2 regions of the Paenibacillus sp. QJM3NY_38 genome follow, and region 2 is predicted to be linked to the other one. Evidence: a T-box and tRNA genes for the amino acid it is inferred to sense, from the RefSeq annotation. Region 2 holds a T-box; the other holds one or more tRNA genes.
What was found. A T-box is a leader RNA that pairs with one kind of tRNA and senses whether it is charged. The one in region 2 lies ahead of tyrS (tyrosine--tRNA ligase), so its partner is inferred to be a tRNA-Tyr.
Positions count from the first base shown of each region.

Region 1: it has a tRNA-Tyr gene. The T-box ahead of tyrS (tyrosine--tRNA ligase) is inferred to sense a tRNA for this amino acid. The anticodon was not compared.

Region 1 covers NZ_CM149665.1:6,240,471-6,249,790, forward strand. The annotation lists gene AC0VZ8_RS28950 (YwmB family TATA-box binding protein) at 1-393, opposite strand, end outside; gene AC0VZ8_RS28955 (response regulator) at 697-1,341, opposite strand; gene AC0VZ8_RS28960 (sensor histidine kinase) at 1,325-2,398, opposite strand; gene liaF (cell wall-active antibiotics response protein LiaF) at 2,440-3,084, opposite strand; gene AC0VZ8_RS28970 (PspA/IM30 family protein) at 3,254-3,940, opposite strand; gene AC0VZ8_RS28975 (PspC domain-containing protein) at 3,942-4,421, opposite strand; gene AC0VZ8_RS28980 (PspA/IM30 family protein) at 4,424-5,101, opposite strand; gene AC0VZ8_RS28985 (hypothetical protein) at 5,170-5,469, opposite strand; tRNA gene AC0VZ8_RS28990 (tRNA-Leu) at 5,895-5,974, opposite strand; tRNA gene AC0VZ8_RS28995 (tRNA-Arg) at 5,983-6,059, opposite strand; tRNA gene AC0VZ8_RS29000 (tRNA-Cys) at 6,072-6,145, opposite strand; tRNA gene AC0VZ8_RS29005 (tRNA-Gly) at 6,157-6,231, opposite strand; tRNA gene AC0VZ8_RS29010 (tRNA-Gln) at 6,247-6,321, opposite strand; tRNA gene AC0VZ8_RS29015 (tRNA-His) at 6,338-6,413, opposite strand; tRNA gene AC0VZ8_RS29020 (tRNA-Trp) at 6,438-6,511, opposite strand; tRNA gene AC0VZ8_RS29025 (tRNA-Tyr) at 6,518-6,602, opposite strand; tRNA gene AC0VZ8_RS29030 (tRNA-Thr) at 6,607-6,682, opposite strand; tRNA gene AC0VZ8_RS29035 (tRNA-Phe) at 6,705-6,780, opposite strand; tRNA gene AC0VZ8_RS29040 (tRNA-Asp) at 6,849-6,925, opposite strand; tRNA gene AC0VZ8_RS29045 (tRNA-Met) at 6,956-7,032, opposite strand; tRNA gene AC0VZ8_RS29050 (tRNA-Val) at 7,053-7,128, opposite strand; tRNA gene AC0VZ8_RS29055 (tRNA-Glu) at 7,305-7,379, opposite strand; tRNA gene AC0VZ8_RS29060 (tRNA-Ser) at 7,396-7,487, opposite strand; tRNA gene AC0VZ8_RS29065 (tRNA-Asn) at 7,493-7,568, opposite strand; rRNA gene AC0VZ8_RS29070 (23S ribosomal RNA) at 7,725-9,320, opposite strand, start outside.
Region 2 covers NZ_CM149665.1:5,390,192-5,399,511, reverse strand. The annotation lists gene AC0VZ8_RS24890 (glycoside hydrolase family 2 protein) at 1-1,554, shown strand, start outside; gene AC0VZ8_RS24885 (family 43 glycosylhydrolase) at 1,644-3,041, shown strand; gene AC0VZ8_RS24880 (ArsR/SmtB family transcription factor) at 3,284-4,231, shown strand; gene tetA(58) (tetracycline efflux ABC transporter Tet(58) subunit A) at 4,528-5,559, shown strand; gene tetB(58) (tetracycline efflux ABC transporter Tet(58) subunit B) at 5,556-6,371, shown strand; T-box leader at 6,490-6,720, shown strand; gene tyrS (tyrosine--tRNA ligase) at 6,811-8,070, shown strand; gene AC0VZ8_RS24860 (NAD(P)H-dependent flavin oxidoreductase) at 8,277-9,320, shown strand, end outside.

The DNA.
Region 1 (9,320 bases), 850 kb from region 2:
GAATACCTCATTTCCCTGAAGCTGGGACGTCGTAATCCCGGAGAGCCCCATTGTACGAGCCAGCTGCTCAGCTGTTGTCTTAGCTTGATCCTTGGGTATGGAATTTATCATTTCACCTTGAATTTTTACCGTGAGGATTGCCGAAGGCTCCATATGCTCTTCCCCAAGCGCTGCCAGAAGCGTTAGATCGCTTCCTGCAGTCCCCCCGGCTCCAGTTGTTCCATTGACACCTGCTTCTCCCGTTCCGCCCGAAGCTGAAGTTGACGCTTCCCCTGCATGCGGAGCGGATTCGTTTCGATTGCTGTCCGCTGTTCCCGCAAAACCCGCCATCATACCTGCTGCCCCGCACAGCAACAACATCATCACAATGATCTGTATACGCATCTTCCGCATGGTCAGTCACGCCTCCCCGTCCGAATCTATCAATCTAGTAAAAGGATGGCCTTGGCACCACGGATTTATACCTCGCTTTTTAAAAAGATCCTCCATCGGGCTGTATGTAGAGATTCCTTCTTCCCTGTCAATAAATAAAAAAAAGCTCCCGCCGGGAGTCTTTAAGTCTGTCTCTCTTTGTTTACATGGATATGTTTATAACTCACGCATCGCATCATGGATCTGCTTTCGTACCATGTTCAACAACTCAGCATCTTGATATGTTTATGTCACGACCATCGCATAAAAAAGAGCCGGCATTTCTTACTCAGCCAGCCCATTTTTATAAGCGTAGATGGCAGCCTGGGTTCGATCCTCTACCCCCAGCTTGCCTAAAATATTCGTTACATGAAACTTCACGGTTTTGATGCCTATAATCAAATCATCAGCAATATCCTGATTCGACTTGCCCTGCGCCACCAGTCGCAGCACTTCCATTTCCCGGTCCGTAAGGTCGTTATGCGCCGGAGCTTCATTTTGCGGATGCCGGAATCGATTCATCATCTTGGAGGCAACCTGCGACTCCAGCACCGACTGCCCGCGTGCGGCTGCACGTATAGCATCAGCTACTTCAGAAGCACGGGATGTCTTCAATAAATAACTGAACGCACCTGCTTCAATAACCGGATACATCTTCTCATCGTCCAGATAGCTGGTCAGTACAATGACCTTAAGATTTGGAAACTGATTCATCAATTGGCGCGTCGTCTCGATTCCATCCATTCCGTCCATCACCAAGTCCATCAGCACCACATCAGGATGATATTCCTGCGCTAAGCGTATCCCTTCCTCGCCGCTGCCCGCTTCACCAACCACCTCGATGCCGTCCTCTGTACCAAGCACAGCCGCTAAACCGATCCGGACCATCTCATGATCATCCACCAGCAGCACCTTAATCGGCGTTTCCATCTACATCCCCCCGTTTGCGTTCTTCGTTTATGAGTGGCACAACGATCTCAATTCGAGTCCCTTTACCCGGTGCTGTTATGAATTGTACCGAGCCCCCGATCTCCGTCACCCGTTCCTGCATCGTCGATAGACCGTAGGAAGTCTGTTTCTTGTCATCCAATTCAAATCCGATCCCATCGTCCCGCAGCATCACCCGAACGGTGTTCTGCCTGCGGTGAATACGGATATCCATTTTCTCTGCTTTCGAGTGTCTGAGGGTGTTCGACATGGCTTCCTGGATAATCCGGAACAGATGATTTTCGATCCCTTTGAGCAAATGTATGTCATCGTCCATTTCAAACGTAATTTCCATAGGTACTTTGATTCGCAGTTCCTTAATCAGTTCACGCAGCCCCTGCTCAAGTGCCTTTCCTTCGAGATAAACCGGCCGTAGATGAAGAAGAAGCGCCCTCATCTCGGACTGGGCCACAGCCGACATTTCCTCGATCAGAGCCACCTGGCGCTGCGCTTTGTCAAAATCCTTATCCAGCGTCCTGCCCACAGCGGTTGCCGTCATCGAGATGGCAAACAGCTGCTGAGAAACCGCGTCATGGAGCTCGCGCGCCAGACGCTGCCTCTCTTCCACAATCGCCGTAACCCTGGCCTGCTCGGCAAGCTGGGCATTGTTCGTAGATAACCGCTGCAAGGAAGACACCTGATCCTCCCAGCGTTTGCTGATCTTCACCAGCTGTTCTCCAAGCCGGCCCACTTCGTCTTCGCCGATGTCCGGCATTACGTCCGTAAGGCTGCCTTTTTCCCAGTTCACCAGCGTTTCCCTCACAAGATCGACCCGTCGTTTTACCCGGTATCCCTGGAAGAAGCCATAGATCGCTCCCAGCCCAATCGGCAGCAATACGATGGTAATGCCGGCTTCGATCCGGTTCTTCCACGTCTCAAACGGTTGAAGATAACCATATGTATATAATAAATATAGGACAACGAGCATGACAACCAATCCCAGAAGGGTCCCCTCACGCATACTTCGGGTAATCATATTTGCTTTCTTTTCCGTTTCCACGGGGCAACCCTCCTGAATGGTTTACACAAAACTTACGTTTATTATGTCATTCTTATATTCAAATCTCCGCCTAAATAAGAAACAATAAATTTTACTTTATATTCACTGGTCTCATAATTGGGTGATTTATACCGCACGCGGTTTAATATGCCGGTTTCCTTCCGGTCGTCCATATGAATGGAGCCAAACAGGATGGATGCTTCGATCTCCACCCCATAATAGTCCGGGATCATCAGATCAATATCCCCCAGCATTCCATGGAACATCAGGACCGTTTGGCGTTCCTCCGGAAGGGCCAGGGACAGATCCACATCCGCCTCTCCCAGCACATGCCACACACTCAGACTGCGCATCACCCACGGAGCCCGGTCCCAATCAAAGTTGGACATAAAGTTCTGCTTCTGAATGTACTTCGTCGTGGTATGAGCTCGTTTGGACTTGCCATAAAAAATACCTAGCGATATCAAGCTGATGCCGATAATCAACATGAGATGCTCCAGCAGCAGCAGTACGGCACCTACTCCGAGCAGAATGTATCCCTTCTTCACATGTCCATGTTTGATCTGAAGGACACCTGCAAACATGAGTAACAGGGCGACAATGGTGAAGAAACCAAACCACCGGCCGAAAAGCATAATAAAACCCAAGCTGATTAAACCAACTGCTATCCAGCGGTTTCTGTCCATGTCGCACCTCCTTGATGACCAAGATATAAGCTCGGAAAAGCCATATCAGTGAGACGTTCCCCACTGTATGGCTTTGCCTGTACTATACGACAATCTCATTCGTATAGCATATCATATGAACATGGTGTTCGAATACGGTTTAATCTTATTTTGCTGACTTGCTAAGGAATTACTCGGACTTCGAAGAATTCCCCATTTTGTTTTTCAAAGCTTGCAGCTGCTCATCCACCTTCAATTGCTTCTCAGCGTCCACGGGGCTTGTGTATACTGCATTGTTAGGACGGTATGGGGCGCGAAGCACATCAGCTTCTGCTTCCATTTGCATGATTTTTTCCTCCATGCGATGGAAGCCCATCGAAGCACTACCGCTTTCGATTGTGTGCAGGCTGCTCACTTGAGACATTTGCTTCTTCGCTTTAGCCATTTGAGCGCGGGCTACAAGCTCATTGCGCTTGTTGCGCATTTTGTAGAACTCGTCTTTCATTTCATGCAGCTGAGCTACAAGTTCTTTTGCTTGAGTCTCGGATTGCAGGTGCAATTCCACGTACTCGGTTTCTTTTTGATCGAAATAGATTTTTTCTTCAAGCAGCTTGCGAGCCACTTCTTCTTGACCATTCTTCAGAGCCAATTCAGCTTGAGCTTCACGTTGTGCCGCCATCTTCACAGCCTCATCGACGCGCTGCTTCATACGACGCTCATTAGCCATTTGCTTCGCAACCGTTACCTCTGCTTCATGAATTTCTGCCTCCATGTCGCGCAGGTACTGGTTCAACATTACGATCGGATCCTCTACTTTATCCAGCAGTTCATTCACCGATGCTTTCGTCATATCCTTAATTCTTTTAAATACTCCCATGTTATTTATCTCCCTTCTCATAGTTCGAAAGTTTTTTCTTCAATTCTTCGATTTCTTTTTGCATTGCTTTTCTTTCAATATCCTTCATCATCGCATCCAGATCGGAATCCGTTGACGCGTTGTTTCTTGCACCATTGGGACGGTCATATTTGGGACCAAAGCTACTATGCTCATTAGGATAGCCTTGACGTCCATAAGAATCATTATAGCTGTTGTAGCCTGGTCCAGGGCCCGGATGATCGTTGTAACGGTATCCGCCGCCATGTCTGCCCTGTGGACCATACGGATCGTGATAATACGGCTCCTTAGGTACTACAAGGGATGCAATCAGATAGATCAACAGCGTTGTACCGCCTGTAAAAAAGATACTGACTACAAATATGATTCTAAGTAGGGTAGATTCGACTCCGAAATGATCGGATATACCGCCGATCAACCCTGTGAACATTTTGTCTCGGGTGGAACGGTACAATCTAGTCATGGTTACTCCTTTCCGCTGTTATTCAGCTTTTGCTTCAGGCGGGCAAGTTCTTTTTCTAATACAGTGGAGACCGATTCACCAGCCTGTTCCATGTATTCCTGCCCCATGCGGCGTAAATCGCGAAGACTTCTGGCTTCCAGTTCCCAGTCGCTGATACGGTCTTCGAGGCGATTGAACATCTTCGGTACGTCATGACCGCCGCCGTAGGAGCCCGTACGTTCATTCATTTTCTGCTGAAGACGAAGGGTTTCCACTCGGGCAACATAATATTGACGTTTGCTGTATACCGTCTGATATTCCATCCGCAGCTCGCCGAGCTGCTCCTCGATTTCTTTTAGCGACTCCAGGCTTGAGGACAACAGGCCTTGATACTGCTCGATCTTTTCCTCGTAGATCAATTTCTCCTGCAATGCCAGCTTGGCAAGATGTTCTTCGCCGGCCTTCAGTGCAAGCAGTGCCTGCTCTTCGCGTTTATATCGCATGGATTCGGCTTGATCCACCTGCTGCTTCAGCTGTCTGGAATGTACTTGGCATTGCTGCTGCAGCTTCTCAGCCTCAGCAATGTCCTGTCTGGTTGAATGTAGGAACTGGTCGATCAATCGAACCGGATCCTGGCTCTGCTCGAGCTTTTCATTCAATGTTGCTACGGTTATGTCTCTTATCCGCCGGAAAACACTCATATTGGCTTAGCCCTCCTCATCTATCATGATCTGTTGTTCATGCATGTTATTTAATGTAGTGGTTATTATCAATAACGGGGTCTACCATTCTTCAACCGGGACACCCCGTAAATGATCAAGATAACTCCAAAGATCGGACCGATCAGCCAAGACAGTTTACCCATCAACCAGATCACACCGATACCGAGAATAACCCATCCCATCAAGGTGTTACCTCTCCGGATCCCGTAGTATCCCAAAGCGACCATCAGGATTGGAATTAGAAGACTGAACAACCATCCAAGCAGAGGACCGAATACTCCAAGGAGAACCAAGATCCCTACACCAATCAACAGGATACTCATTCCATTTCCTTTTGAATTTCTCATTTATACACCGCCTTTCTGTTGTTTGATCGTTGTTTCTTTTGTTCAACCTTATGACTCTATTCTAGGTAATTTCGAGTTTCGCTAAAACGGCCTGGGGACGGTTTTTGGACCTAGACCTAAGGCGGGGCCTTCTACAGACCTACGTCCAACCCTGCACTGGATCGATGATTCGATGGGTTAGCCTGTGTAGATGAGTTCATCTGGATAATCTTTGTTTTACCTATAAAGAACGTGGTTTCTAATGATAGTTTAGTTTTTAGGAGTGTAGCTCGAGGAAGCTCCGAAGGTGATAGAAAAGCCCTCGCGATTACTGGAGAGGTAACAAGAAGAATGGAGTCTAATATTAAAATCACGAAGAAGCCATCGATGTAGATGCAACAAAAAAAGGAATGCAGACGTTTAACGTCTACATTCCTTTTGGATGATGCCGGTGAAGGGACTCGAACCCCCACGGTTTCCCTCACGATTTTGAGTCGCGCGCGTCTGCCAATTCCGCCACACCGGCTTACATTATGGCGTGCCCTAAGAGATTCGAACTCCTGACCTTTTGATTCGTAGTCAAACGCTCTATCCAGCTGAGCTAAGGGCACATAAGTTTGTAATGGAGGCGCCACCCAGATTCGAACTGGGGATAAAGCTTTTGCAGAGCTGTGCCTTACCACTTGGCTATGGCGCCAGAAATAAAAATGGAGCGGACGACGGGAATCGAACCCGCGACCCTCGCCTTGGCAAGGCGATGCTCTACCGCTGAGCCACGTCCGCAAACATAAAAATCAATGGCTGGGGATATAGGATTCGAACCTATGCATGACGGAGTCAAAGTCCGTTGCCTTACCGCTTGGCTAATCCCCAATATGATTTTGTAATATGGGGCGATCGAGGGGAATTGAACCCCCGAGTGCCGGAGCCACAATCCGGTGCGTTAACCACTTCGCCACGACCGCCATATTGAAACACTGTGATACGATTGGCAGGGGCAGCAGGAATTGAACCCACACTAACGGTTTTGGAGACCGCTGTTCTACCTTTAAACTATGCCCCTAAAAACTGGTGGAGGATGATGGATTCGAACCACCGAACTCGAAGAGAGCAGATTTACAGTCTGCCGTGTTTAGCCACTTCACTAATCCTCCAGAATGGTGCCGGCGAGAGGACTTGAACCCCCAACCTACTGATTACAAGTCAGTTGCTCTACCAATTGAGCTACACCGGCATATAAAGTTATAAAACGTACATGGTGGCTCGGGACGGAATCGAACCGCCGACACGAGGATTTTCAGTCCTCTGCTCTACCGACTGAGCTACCGAGCCTTAAAGCTCTTCGCGAACTTTGACGGAACCCATATCGGATACTCATCTCATCCCAAAGTTGTAAAGAATGGCGGAACTGACGGGATTCGAACCCGCGATCTCCTGCGTGACAGGCAGGCATGTTAGGCCTCTACACCACAGTTCCACGAGGCATTATCGCTATTGCGATATAAATTGGTTGCGGGGGCAGGATTTGAACCTACGACCTTCGGGTTATGAGCCCGACGAGCTACCGAACTGCTCCACCCCGCGTCATTATAAAGGTGTATAAATGGTGGAGGCTGAGGGGATCGAACCCCCGACCCTCTGCTTGTAAGGCAGATGCTCTCCCAGCTGAGCTAAGCCTCCGTAACAAAGCGACTTTTATCATATCAAAATCTGATATAAGAAGCAAGTGTTTTTTTAAAGAAAGTGGTGACCCGTAGGGGATACTCTCACTTCGTTCGAGACTGCGAAGTCAATGCTTACGAAGTTATCCTCCGACGAACCGACGGGATTCTCATCCCCTGATGCAATTAAGAAAGTGGTGACCCGTAGGGGATTCGAACCCCTGTTACCTCCGTGAAAGGGAGGTGTCTTAACCCCTTGACCAACGGGCCTTGCTTAAAATAATAGTGGCGGAGAGAGAGGGATTCGAACCCTCGAGACGCTTTTGGCGCCTACACGATTTCCAATCGTGCTCCTTCGGCCAACTCGGACACCTCTCCATAAATGGCTCCCCGAACAGGACTCGAACCTGTGACAACTCGATTAACAGTCGAGTGCTCTACCAACTGAGCTATCAGGGAACAATATTCAATTCAAGTGATTGATCACCTGAAAACTAGATACGAAACGATCTTTGCAGCACATTAGAATTCGTAGCATTCACCCGATGTGGTATCGGGGTCCCCGGAAAGTATTCGGCGTTGCTTCAAAGCTTCGCTTCACTTTTTGGGGTGATTTTGGATAAGCCCTCGACCGATTAGTATTGGTCAGCTCCATGCATTGCTGCACTTCCACCTCCAACCTATCTACCTCGTCGTCTTCAAGGGGTCTTACTAATTGGGAAATCTCATCTTGAGGGGGGCTTCACGCTTAGATGCTTTCAGCGCTTATCCCGTCCGTACGTAGCTACCCAGCCATGCTCCTGGCGGAACAACTGGTGCACCAGCGGTACGTCCATCCCGGTCCTCTCGTACTAAGGACAGCTCCTCTCAAATTTCCTACGCCCACGACAGATAGGGACCGAACTGTCTCACGACGTTCTGAACCCAGCTCGCGTACCGCTTTAATGGGCGAACAGCCCAACCCTTGGGACCTACTTCAGCCCCAGGATGCGATGAGCCGACATCGAGGTGCCAAACCTCCCCGTCGATGTGGACTCTTGGGGGAGATAAGCCTGTTATCCCCAGGGTAGCTTTTATCCGTTGAGCGATGGCCCTTCCATGCGGTACCACCGGATCACTAAGCCCGACTTTCGTCCCTGCTCGACTTGTAGGTCTCGCAGTCAAGCTCCCTTATGCCTTTGCACTCTTCGAATGATTTCCAACCATTCTGAGGGAACCTTGGGGCGCCTCCGTTACTCTTTAGGAGGCGACCGCCCCAGTCAAACTGCCCGCCTGACACTGTCCCCGTACCGGATTACGGTACCAGGTTAGAACCTAGATACGATCAGGGTGGTATCCCAACGTCGCCTCCACACAAGCTGGCGCTCATGCTTCTTAGGCTCCCACCTATCCTGTACAGATCGTACCCAAATCCAATATCAAGCTGCAGTAAAGCTCCATGGGGTCTTTCCGTCTTGTCGCGGGTAACCTGCATCTTCACAGGTATTAAAATTTCACCGGATCTCTCGTTGAGACAGCGCCCAAGTCGTTACGCCATTCGTGCGGGTCAGAATTTACCTGACAAGGAATTTCGCTACCTTAGGACCGTTATAGTTACGGCCGCCGTTTACTGGGGCTTCGGTTCACAGCTTCGGATTGCTCCTAACCGCTCCCCTTAACCTTCCAGCACCGGGCAGGCGTCAGCCCGTATACTTCGCCTTACGGCTTCGCACAGACCTGTGTTTTTGCTAAACAGTCGCTTGGGCCTTTTCACTGCGGCCCCCTCGGGCTATTCACCCTACCGAGGCACCCCTTCTCCCGAAGTTACGGGGTCATTTTGCCGAGTTCCTTAACGAGAGTTCTTCCGCGCGCCTTAGAATTCTCTTCTCGCCTACCTGTGTCGGTTTGCGGTACGGGCACCTTCACCTGACTAGAGGCTTTTCTTGGCAGTGTGAGATCATGACCTTCGCTACTATAATTTTCACTCCCCATCACAGCCCAGCCTTATCGATGTGCGGATTTGCCTACACATCAGCCTCACTGCTTGGACGGACATCCATCAGTCCGCGTCACTACCCTCCTGCGTCACCCCATCGTTCATAACGGTTTACGGTGGTACAGGAATTTCAACCTGTTGTCCTTCGATTACGCCTTTCGGCCTCACCTTAGGTCCCGACTTACCCTGAGCGGACGAGCCTTCCTCAGGAAACCTTGGGCTTTCGGCGGATCAGA
Region 2 (9,320 bases):
CTGTCCGGTGTTGAATATAAGGATTTCATGGCAGCCGTATGGTATAAGCGGGATTTTACCGTGCCTGAAGCATGGGAAGGCAGCATCCTGCTTCACTTCGGGGCTGTGGATTACGAGGCGGAAGTATGGGTTAACGGTGTATCCGTAGGATCGCATCGCGGGGGATATACGCCCTTTAGCTTGGATATCACCTCGCATGTGATACCGGGCAAGAACGTAATTACCGTCTGTGCGGAGGATGACGTCCGTTCCGGACGCCAGCCGCGCGGGAAACAAAGCGGACGCTTCCACTCGCATGGCTGCGATTATACCCGTACGACGGGGATTTGGCAGACGGTATGGCTGGAGCAAGTGCCGCAGGTCTATATGTCCGACATGAAGCTGGTGGGTGACCCGGATAATGGCTGTGCCCACCTCGAGATTAAGATCAACGGGAACGCAGCAGGTCATAAACTGACCGCATCCGCCCTGTATGAAGGGAAAGCGGTAGGGAATGCGAGTGCCGTCGTATCCGGGCCGTACGTCAAACTTACCATTCCATTATCGGAGGTTCACTTGTGGGAGGTGGGTCAGGCCAGGCTGTACGATCTGGAATTATCCCTGCAAGGACAGGATCAGGTGTGCGACACCGTCCAATCCTATTTTGGGCTCCGAACCGTCATGCTGGACGGAATGGCCTTCCGCATCAACGGCAAATCCGTATTTCAACGACTTGTGCTGGATCAAGGCTTCTATCCGGATGGGGTCTACACCGCGCCAAGCGATGAGGATCTCCGCAAAGATATCGAAATTTCGATGGGACTCGGCTTTAACGGCGCAAGGCTTCACGAGAAGATGTTCGAACCGCGCTTTCTGTATTGGGCTGACCGGTTAGGGTATCTGGTATGGGGAGAGCATGCGAATTGGGGGCTTGACATTACCACGGCGGAGGGGTTGTCCCATTTTCTGCCGGAATGGCTCGAAGGGATGGAGCGCGATTTCAATCATCCGGCCCTCATCGGCTGGTGTCCTTTCAACGAGACGTGGGACCGGGACGGCTCCAAGCAAAATAACGACGTACTGCGCATTGTATACGAGGTTACGAAGAAAATGGACCCGACGCGTCCTGTGATTGATACGAGCGGCAACTTCCATGTCGTGACGGATATTTTCGATATCCATGATTACGACCAGAACCCGGAGACGTTCAAGCAGCGATATGAGCCGATGAAGAACGGTGGAGAGGTGTACAATAGCTTCCCGAATCGGCAGAAGTATGAAGGCCAGCCTTACTTCATCAGCGAATATGGCGGCATATGGTGGAATCCGGACCAAAAAGACGAGAAGTCTTGGGGTTACGGCGACAGGCCGACATCCGAAGAGGCGTTTCTAACGCGTTATGCGGGCTTAACGAATGCGCTGCTGGATCATCCGATGATGTTCGGTTTTTGTTATACCCAGCTGTACGACGTGGAGCAGGAAGTGAACGGATTGTATACCTATGACAGACGTCCAAAATTCGATCCCGACGTGATTCGCCGCATCAATTCCCGTAAGGCCGCGATTGAAGACTGAGCCGTTATCATGACCGTTATCGAAGTAGGCGGTGTTTCATTTCTGCATGGTGTATGATTGCATATTATCCGAAAGGAACGTGACGAAGGATGAAGGTGAATTACCGGAATAAATTATTGCTCACGATATGCGCATTCCTTATTCTTCCTATGGGTCAGGCGACACATGCGGCTACGCTTCAAAATAACTTCTACAACGTGGTCATGCAGGAGGGCGCGGATCCATGGGTATATAAACACACCGACGGCTTTTACTACTTCACAAAAACGACCGGCGGAAATGTGACCATATGGAAGTCCGCACAGCTTACGACCATTGATGCAGCTCCGACGAGGGTCGTGGAAACGGGCTGCTGCAGCATCTGGGCTCCGGAATTGCATTACATCAATGGCGCCTGGTATATCTACTATGCCAAGGATGACGGGGATAACGTCAACCACCGCATGTATGTCATGGAGAACACGTCGGCGGACCCGACGCAGGGAACCTGGCAGTACAAAGGTCAGATTACGGACCCGACGAACAAATGGGCCATTGACGGCACGGTGCTGCAAACAGGCGGTCAGCTGTATTTTATATGGTCCGGCTGGGAAGGCGACACCAATGTCCGGCAGAATTTGTATATCGCCCGCATGAGCAATCCCTGGACGATCGATTCGAATCGCGTTGAAATCGCAAGGCCAACCCACAGCTGGGAAACGAACCATTCCCCGCACGTAAACGAAGGGCCTCAGGTGATTGTGCGAAACGGTCTCATCAATCTGGTATACTCGGCAAGCGGGAGCTGGACGAACGACTATTGCCTGGGCCTCATCACGGCCAGCGCAACCAGCGATCTGCTGAATCCGGCATCATGGAGCAAACGCAGCCAGCCTATATTCAAGTCCGGTAACGGTTTGTACGGACCGGGTCATCATTCGTTCACCAAGTCGCCCGACGGTACGGAGGACTGGATACTCTATCATGTCGCCAAATACAATAATGCCGGGTGGAACCGCGAGGTTCGAATGCAGAAATTCACGTGGCATGCCGACAACACGCCAAATCTCGGCGTCCCGGTGAATCCGAATGCCCCGATAACATTGCCTTCCGGCGAAGCAGCGCATATCCGTTACGAAGGTGAGGAAGGGACATTCGGCGGTATCGCCTATGCATCTCAGAGCCCTAACGGCTCGGGAGGCATGAAGGCCGGGCATATCGATACGCCGGAGAGTTATGTGGAATTCACGGTTCATGCCGCGTCGGCAGGCGAATACATTCTGCTCGCCCGCACGGCGAACGGGACAGCCGGGGGGAATTGGTCCCATCTCATGCTCAGCGTAAATGCCGGTACGGCGAGCAAGTTCCATATCACGAATAAAGGATGGGAGAACTGGGGACTGTCCACGGCGCGGATTCAGTTGAAGGCCGGCGTGAACACGATACGTTTTTCAAAAGGTGAGGGATACGGAGAAATCGACTTTATTGACATCAAGCCTGCGAATTAGGACACAGCCGATGGCATAGTGGGCCGATAAATAAAGAGTTGTTAGCTTGATCATGGATGGCTTCCGGTTCTCCCGGAGGCCATTTCTGGCTATGAAAGTCATGGTTTGCTATGTCCGGCTATATGATGCCGTATGGCAAGAGGCAGTAAAATGGCTGGTGTAAGCCTTTCCAGTGTGATTGTTTTTCATTTCATTAAGAAGTAAAATTATTGTAATGAATATGTTTAAAGGAGAGCAGATTTGTGCTGGAACTTGGTTTTAACGACCCGGAAAGATTGGTCACGGTAGCCCATGCCTTGTCAACACGTTCTCGGGTTGATATTCTAAGGCTCTTGAATTCCAAGAACTTGAATATCATTGAAATCGCCGAGAAGCTCAAACTCCCCGTTTCGACGGTAGCGAGCAATATCAAAGTGTTGGAAGCGGCTGAGTTAATTAATACGGAATTGCTTCCGGCGTCACGTGGGGCCATGAAGGTCTGCAGCCGGAATTATGATGATATTCATATTGCGTTGAATTTGAGGAATTCGGTACCCAAAGGAGTAACGCATGTCTATGAAGTAGAGATGCCGATTGGCCATTACAGCGATTGCGAAGTATCGCCGACATGCGGAATGGCGAATGCCGACGGATATATCATAAAGGAAGACGAGCCGGCGAGCTTTTACCATCCCAAGCATGTTAATGCCCAGATCATCTGGCTGCGCAAGGGATATTTGGAATATTTGATGCCGATGGATATTCCGGCCGGAGCCCGCATCGAATCGCTTGAATTGTCCATGGAGATGTGTTCCGAGGCGCCCAATTATGATCATAACTGGCCTTCGAATATTTCCGTGTGGGTCAATGGCGTTGAAATCGGTATGTGGACAAGCCCCGGGGATTTCGGAGATCGGCGCGGCAAGCTGAACCCGAATTGGTGGTATGATTGGGCAACGCAGTACGGGTTTCTCAAGACTTGGCGGGTCGATCATGAGAAGACGACGCTGGATATGGAGAAAGTGTCGGGTGTTACATTGGCTGAGCTGAATCTTTCCGAGAGTCCCAAATTGCGGCTGCGTATCGGCATTAAGCCCGATGCCGTCAATCAAGGAGGGCTGAATCTGTTCGGTCGCCAGTTTGGAGATCACGAACAGAATATCATCATGCAGTTGAAATATACGATGGATCAGGATGGGGAAGACCTTTAATCACGCTTGTATAAGTGGCCGAAGGCTTAGCTGTTGACGAAGAAGATGCGAGTCAGCGGCAGATTGTTGGCGGAGAGGTTTCCCGTTTAGATAAAGAATAAAGTGGCAGTGCAGAAGGTGTTTCTGTGCTGTCGCTTTTTTTTGTTTACCGTCAGAAGCATTCGGAGTAACACGCGAATTCTTATCGAATGGGGATCATTTTCATAAAGAGCCCATTCTTTTCCCGGTTTACATTCCGTTTAAATAGGGGTGCTACGATTCAATCATCATCCATTAGCGAAGAGGAGGAAATCATAATGGAGCATGCATACAAAAAGAAATTAGAACCAAAACCTGGCGACTTGGCCGTTGAGGCTTACGGACTGGTCAAAACATTCGGCGATAACCGCGCCGTGGATGGCGTGGATCTGAGCGTGCGTACCGGAACAATCTACGGTGTGCTTGGCCCGAATGGGGCAGGCAAGACAACCACCATCCGGATGCTGGCGACCTTGCTAAGACCGGATGCGGGTTCGGCCCGAATCTTCGGACATGACGTGCAGGCGGAATCGCAGATTGTCCGTCAGTTGATCGGGGTAACCGGCCAATACGCGTCGGTGGACGAATCGCTCAGCGCTACGGAGAATCTGATTATATTCTCCCGTTTGCTTGGTTTGGGGCGTAAGGAGGCAAGGCGCAAGGCGGAAGAGCTGCTCGAGGAATTCGGTTTGTCGGAAGCCGCGAAGCGGCCGCTAAAAAATTTCTCCGGCGGCATGCGGAGAAGGCTGGATCTGGCGGCAAGCCTGATTGCCCAGCCGCCGCTCATCTTCCTGGATGAGCCGACGACGGGGCTGGATCCAAGGACGCGTTCCCAGATGTGGGATACGATCCGCCGATTGGTGAATACCGGTTCAACGGTATTGCTGACCACGCAGTATCTCGAGGAGGCGGACCAGCTGGCAGACCGCATCGCCGTTATCGATTACGGCCGGGTTGTGGCCGAGGGTACGGCCGATGAATTGAAGATGTCGGTAGGCACTTCCTCGCTGCATTTGACTGTCGAGGATTCGGTTGACATGGATCGCGCCCGCCATACCGTGGAACAAGTGTTAGGCGTCCATGCCAATGTATCGCCGGAAGCCGGAAAGATCACGGCGCCGATGGCTAATGCGGGTCTTGTTACAGACCTGTTGATTGAGCTGCGAACGGCAGGAATCGGCTTGTCCGAGATGAGCGTGCAGAAGCCGACCCTGGATGAGGTATTCCTGACGATCACAGGCCACGGCGTGAAGGAAGACGCTGCCCAAGAGTCTTATGAATCCAATGATCGGGAGGTGGCACGGGTATGAGCAGCACCATGATTCAGCCTGGGACGGAACGTCAGCTTAAGAACCGCACGAGTTTGGGTCAGACGATTCGAAATTCGTTGACGATGGCCTACCGCGGGCTGCTGAAGCTCCGGCGCACGCCCGAGCAGTTGTTTGACGTCACGTTCCAGCCCATTATTTTTACGCTGATGTTCACCTATATTTTTGGGGGCGCCATCTCCGGTGACGTGGCGAGTTATTTGCCCGTCATCATTCCCGGCATCCTCGTCCAGACCGTCATTACGACCTCCGTCGTCACAGGCGTTCAGCTGCGCGAGGATATGGATAAAGGCGTATTCGACCGATTCAAATCGCTGCCGATTGCGCGCATCGCACCGCTGGCTGGTGCCCTGCTGGCAGACACGATTCGGTATACCATTGCGACAGTGCTTACCTTTACGATGGGATATATTATGGGGTACCGGCCCGAGGACGGCTTGGGTTATGTTGCGCTTGCGGGGTTGGTCGTCATTTTGTGCTCATGGGCCATTAGCTGGATCTTTGCTTTTTGCGGCGTGATTGCAAGATCCGCCTCCGGCGTGCAGGGGATATCGATGATCGTGCTGTTTCCGCTCACGTTTCTCTCCAACGCGTTCGTGCCGGTGGATACGATGCCGGGCTGGCTGCAGTGGTTCGTCAATATGAATCCGATCTCGCATCTTGTGACTGCCGTTCGGGATCTCACCAACGCTGGCACCGTGGGCTGGGATCTCACGATATCCTTGGTTGGCGCCGCGGTTATCGTGGCCATCTTTGCTCCCATTACGGTTCGTGCTTACATGCGCCGCACTTGATACCAAGGGGGCTCGCCTAATGGCGTTTACCCATGCTGCCGGGGAAAGTAGAACTTCCGTCCGAAACGCAGGTTGACATTGATTTATGAATTCACTATACTGTCTGTAATCTTATAAGCGACATACGTTGAAAGAGCCCAGTAGCAGCTTGGTCCCTGTTCTAGAAAGCCGGGGGATGATGGAACCCGGTACACACCAAGGCGGCGAATTACACTCTGGAGTATCTCGGGTAATGCCGAGCGGAAACGACGAACGATATCTCGTCTAATGAGCGGCATGAATGACGCGCGGCAGCGTGCAGATCATTCGTGCAATCAGGGTGGTAACACGGTTAACAATCGTCCCTATGTCTATACAGACAAGGGGCGATTTTTTGTTTTTCAACGAGTTGGACGTTTCGTTATAAGGAAATTACTGAACTAAAAGGAGTGTTAACACTGTGAATATTATCGACGAACTGGAATGGCGCGATGCGATCAACCAACAGACGGATGCCGAAGGCCTCCGGGAGCTTACGAATGAAAAATCCATCTCGCTGTACTGCGGCGTGGACCCAACGGGCGACAGCATGCATATCGGTCACCTGATTCCCTTCATCATGCTCAAACGCTTCCAGCTTGCCGGCCATCGTCCGGTCATTCTGATCGGGGGCGCGACAGGCACCATCGGGGATCCAAGCGGGCGTCAAACCGAGCGTTCCCTGCAGACGCTGGAGCAGGTTCAGGCTAACGTTGACGCGCTGACCGGACAAATGAAAAAGCTCTTCGTAACCGAGGGTGACAATCAAATCCGCATGGTTAACAACTACGACTGGACGCATAAAATCAACATTATCGAATTCCTGCGCGATTACGGCAAGAACTTCAGCATTAACTCGATGCTGGCGAAGGATGTGGTTGCGAGCCGGCTTGACAGCGGGATTTCGTTTACGGAATTCTCATACCAAATCCTGCAGTCGGTCGACTACCTGCATCTGTACCAGCATGAGGACGTGCAGCTGCAAATCGGCGGATCGGACCAATGGGGCAACATTACAAGCGGCCTGGATCTGATCCGGAAGAAGGAAGGACCCGAAGCAAAAGCATTCGGCCTGACCATACCGCTCATGCTGAAGGCCGACGGCACGAAATTCGGCAAAACGGCCGGCGGCGCGATTTGGCTCGACCCGAACAAAACAACACCGTTCGAGTTCTACCAGTTCTGGGCGAACACCGACGACCGCGACGTTGTGAAATACCTGAAGTACTTCACCTTCTTGACCAAAGAGCAAATTGACGAATTGGCCGAAAAGGTGCAGAGCGAGCCGCATAAACGCGAAGCGCAAAAAATGCTGGCTGAAGAAATGACGAGATTTGTGCACGGCGAAGAGATGCTGGAGCAGGCCAAGCGCATTACGGCGGCTTTGTTCAGCGGCGATATTAAATCCCTTACGGCCGATGAGATCGAGCAGGGATTTAAGGAGATGCCGACATTTGAAGCTACGCCGGAAACGAAGAATATCGTGGACTGGCTCGTGGATCTGGGCATCGAGCCTTCCAAGCGGCAAGCTCGTGAGGATATTACCAAAGGCGCCATCTCGATGAACGGCGAGCGTATCAGCGACGTCGGTCACGAGGTGACAGCCGACCAAGCGATCGGCGGCCGCTTTATCATCATTCGCAAAGGCAAGAAAAACTACAGCTTGGTGAAAATGTCCTAGAAGACGGTATAACCATCGGGGGAACGGTCTCCCCGGACGAAAATACCCATAAAAAGCCGCTAAACACGTTTCATGTGCTTAGCGGCTTTCATATTACCAGGTTATCCAGAATCTTTTGGTTGGCCTATTGGCGTTTTTCTTTTATTTGAAAGTTTCTCTCATTTAATAGGATAATATCTGTAGTGTTAAAGGAGGTAGATGATATCATAAACATTCAACTGCAGACCGAGCTGTGCGAGCTGTTCCAAATCCGTTATCCGCTCTTGCAGGCAGGGATGGCCGGGGGACCGACAACAGTAGAACTGGTCGCCGCCGTATCCAACGCAGGCGGACTCGGCACGTTGGGTGCAGCTTATATGGAGCCGGCTGCCATTCGCGACAGCATTCAGGAAATCCGCAAGCGGACGGATCAGCCTTTTGCCGTCAACCTTTTTGTGCCCGGTGCCCGGGATCGTCATGAGCGAATCGGAGAGGTTCAACAGGAGTTAAACCGGATGCGGGATGATCTTGGCATTCCCCATGCGGGCAAGGACCGCGTAGCAACCCCGGATTGGTTCGAGCAGCAATTCGCGGTTCTGATCGAAGAAAAGGTGCCTGTCATCAGTACGGCATTCGGGATTCTGGATGAGCCTCATATGCAGCAAGCAAAAGCGGCTAGGCTTCGGGTTGTTGCGATGGCTACCACAGTCCGCGAAGCCATGCTGGCTGAGCAGGCAGGGTGTAATGCCGTCGTTGCCCAAGGCAGCGAAGCGGGCGGACACCGTGGAACGTTTGATATTTCGGAGCACCCGATGGGGGCCCAGATCGGAACGTTTGCCTTGGTACCGCAAATCGTGGATCACGTCAAGATCCCCGTTATTGCCGCCGGAGGCGTGATGGATGGACGGGGACTCGCAGCTTCGCTTGTTCTTGGAGCCCAAGGCGTTCAGATGGGGACGCGATTCCTGACCGCGGTCGAATCGGGTGCGCATGAGGTTTACAAGCAAGCGCTGCTTCAGAGTACGGAAGAGAGCACGGTGATCACCAAAGCGTTCTCGGGACGGCCTGCAAGGGGAATCCGCAATGCATTCATCCGGCAATGGGACGAGAGCGGCATAGAGCCGCTGCCTTTTCCTACGCAGAATACGGTGACCCGCGACATCCGAAATGTGGCTAATCGACAAGATAATCCGGAGTATATGTCATTGTGGGCGGGGCAAGGCACCAGAGGCCTTACTTCGGGACAAACGGCAGCGGATATTGTGGCCGAG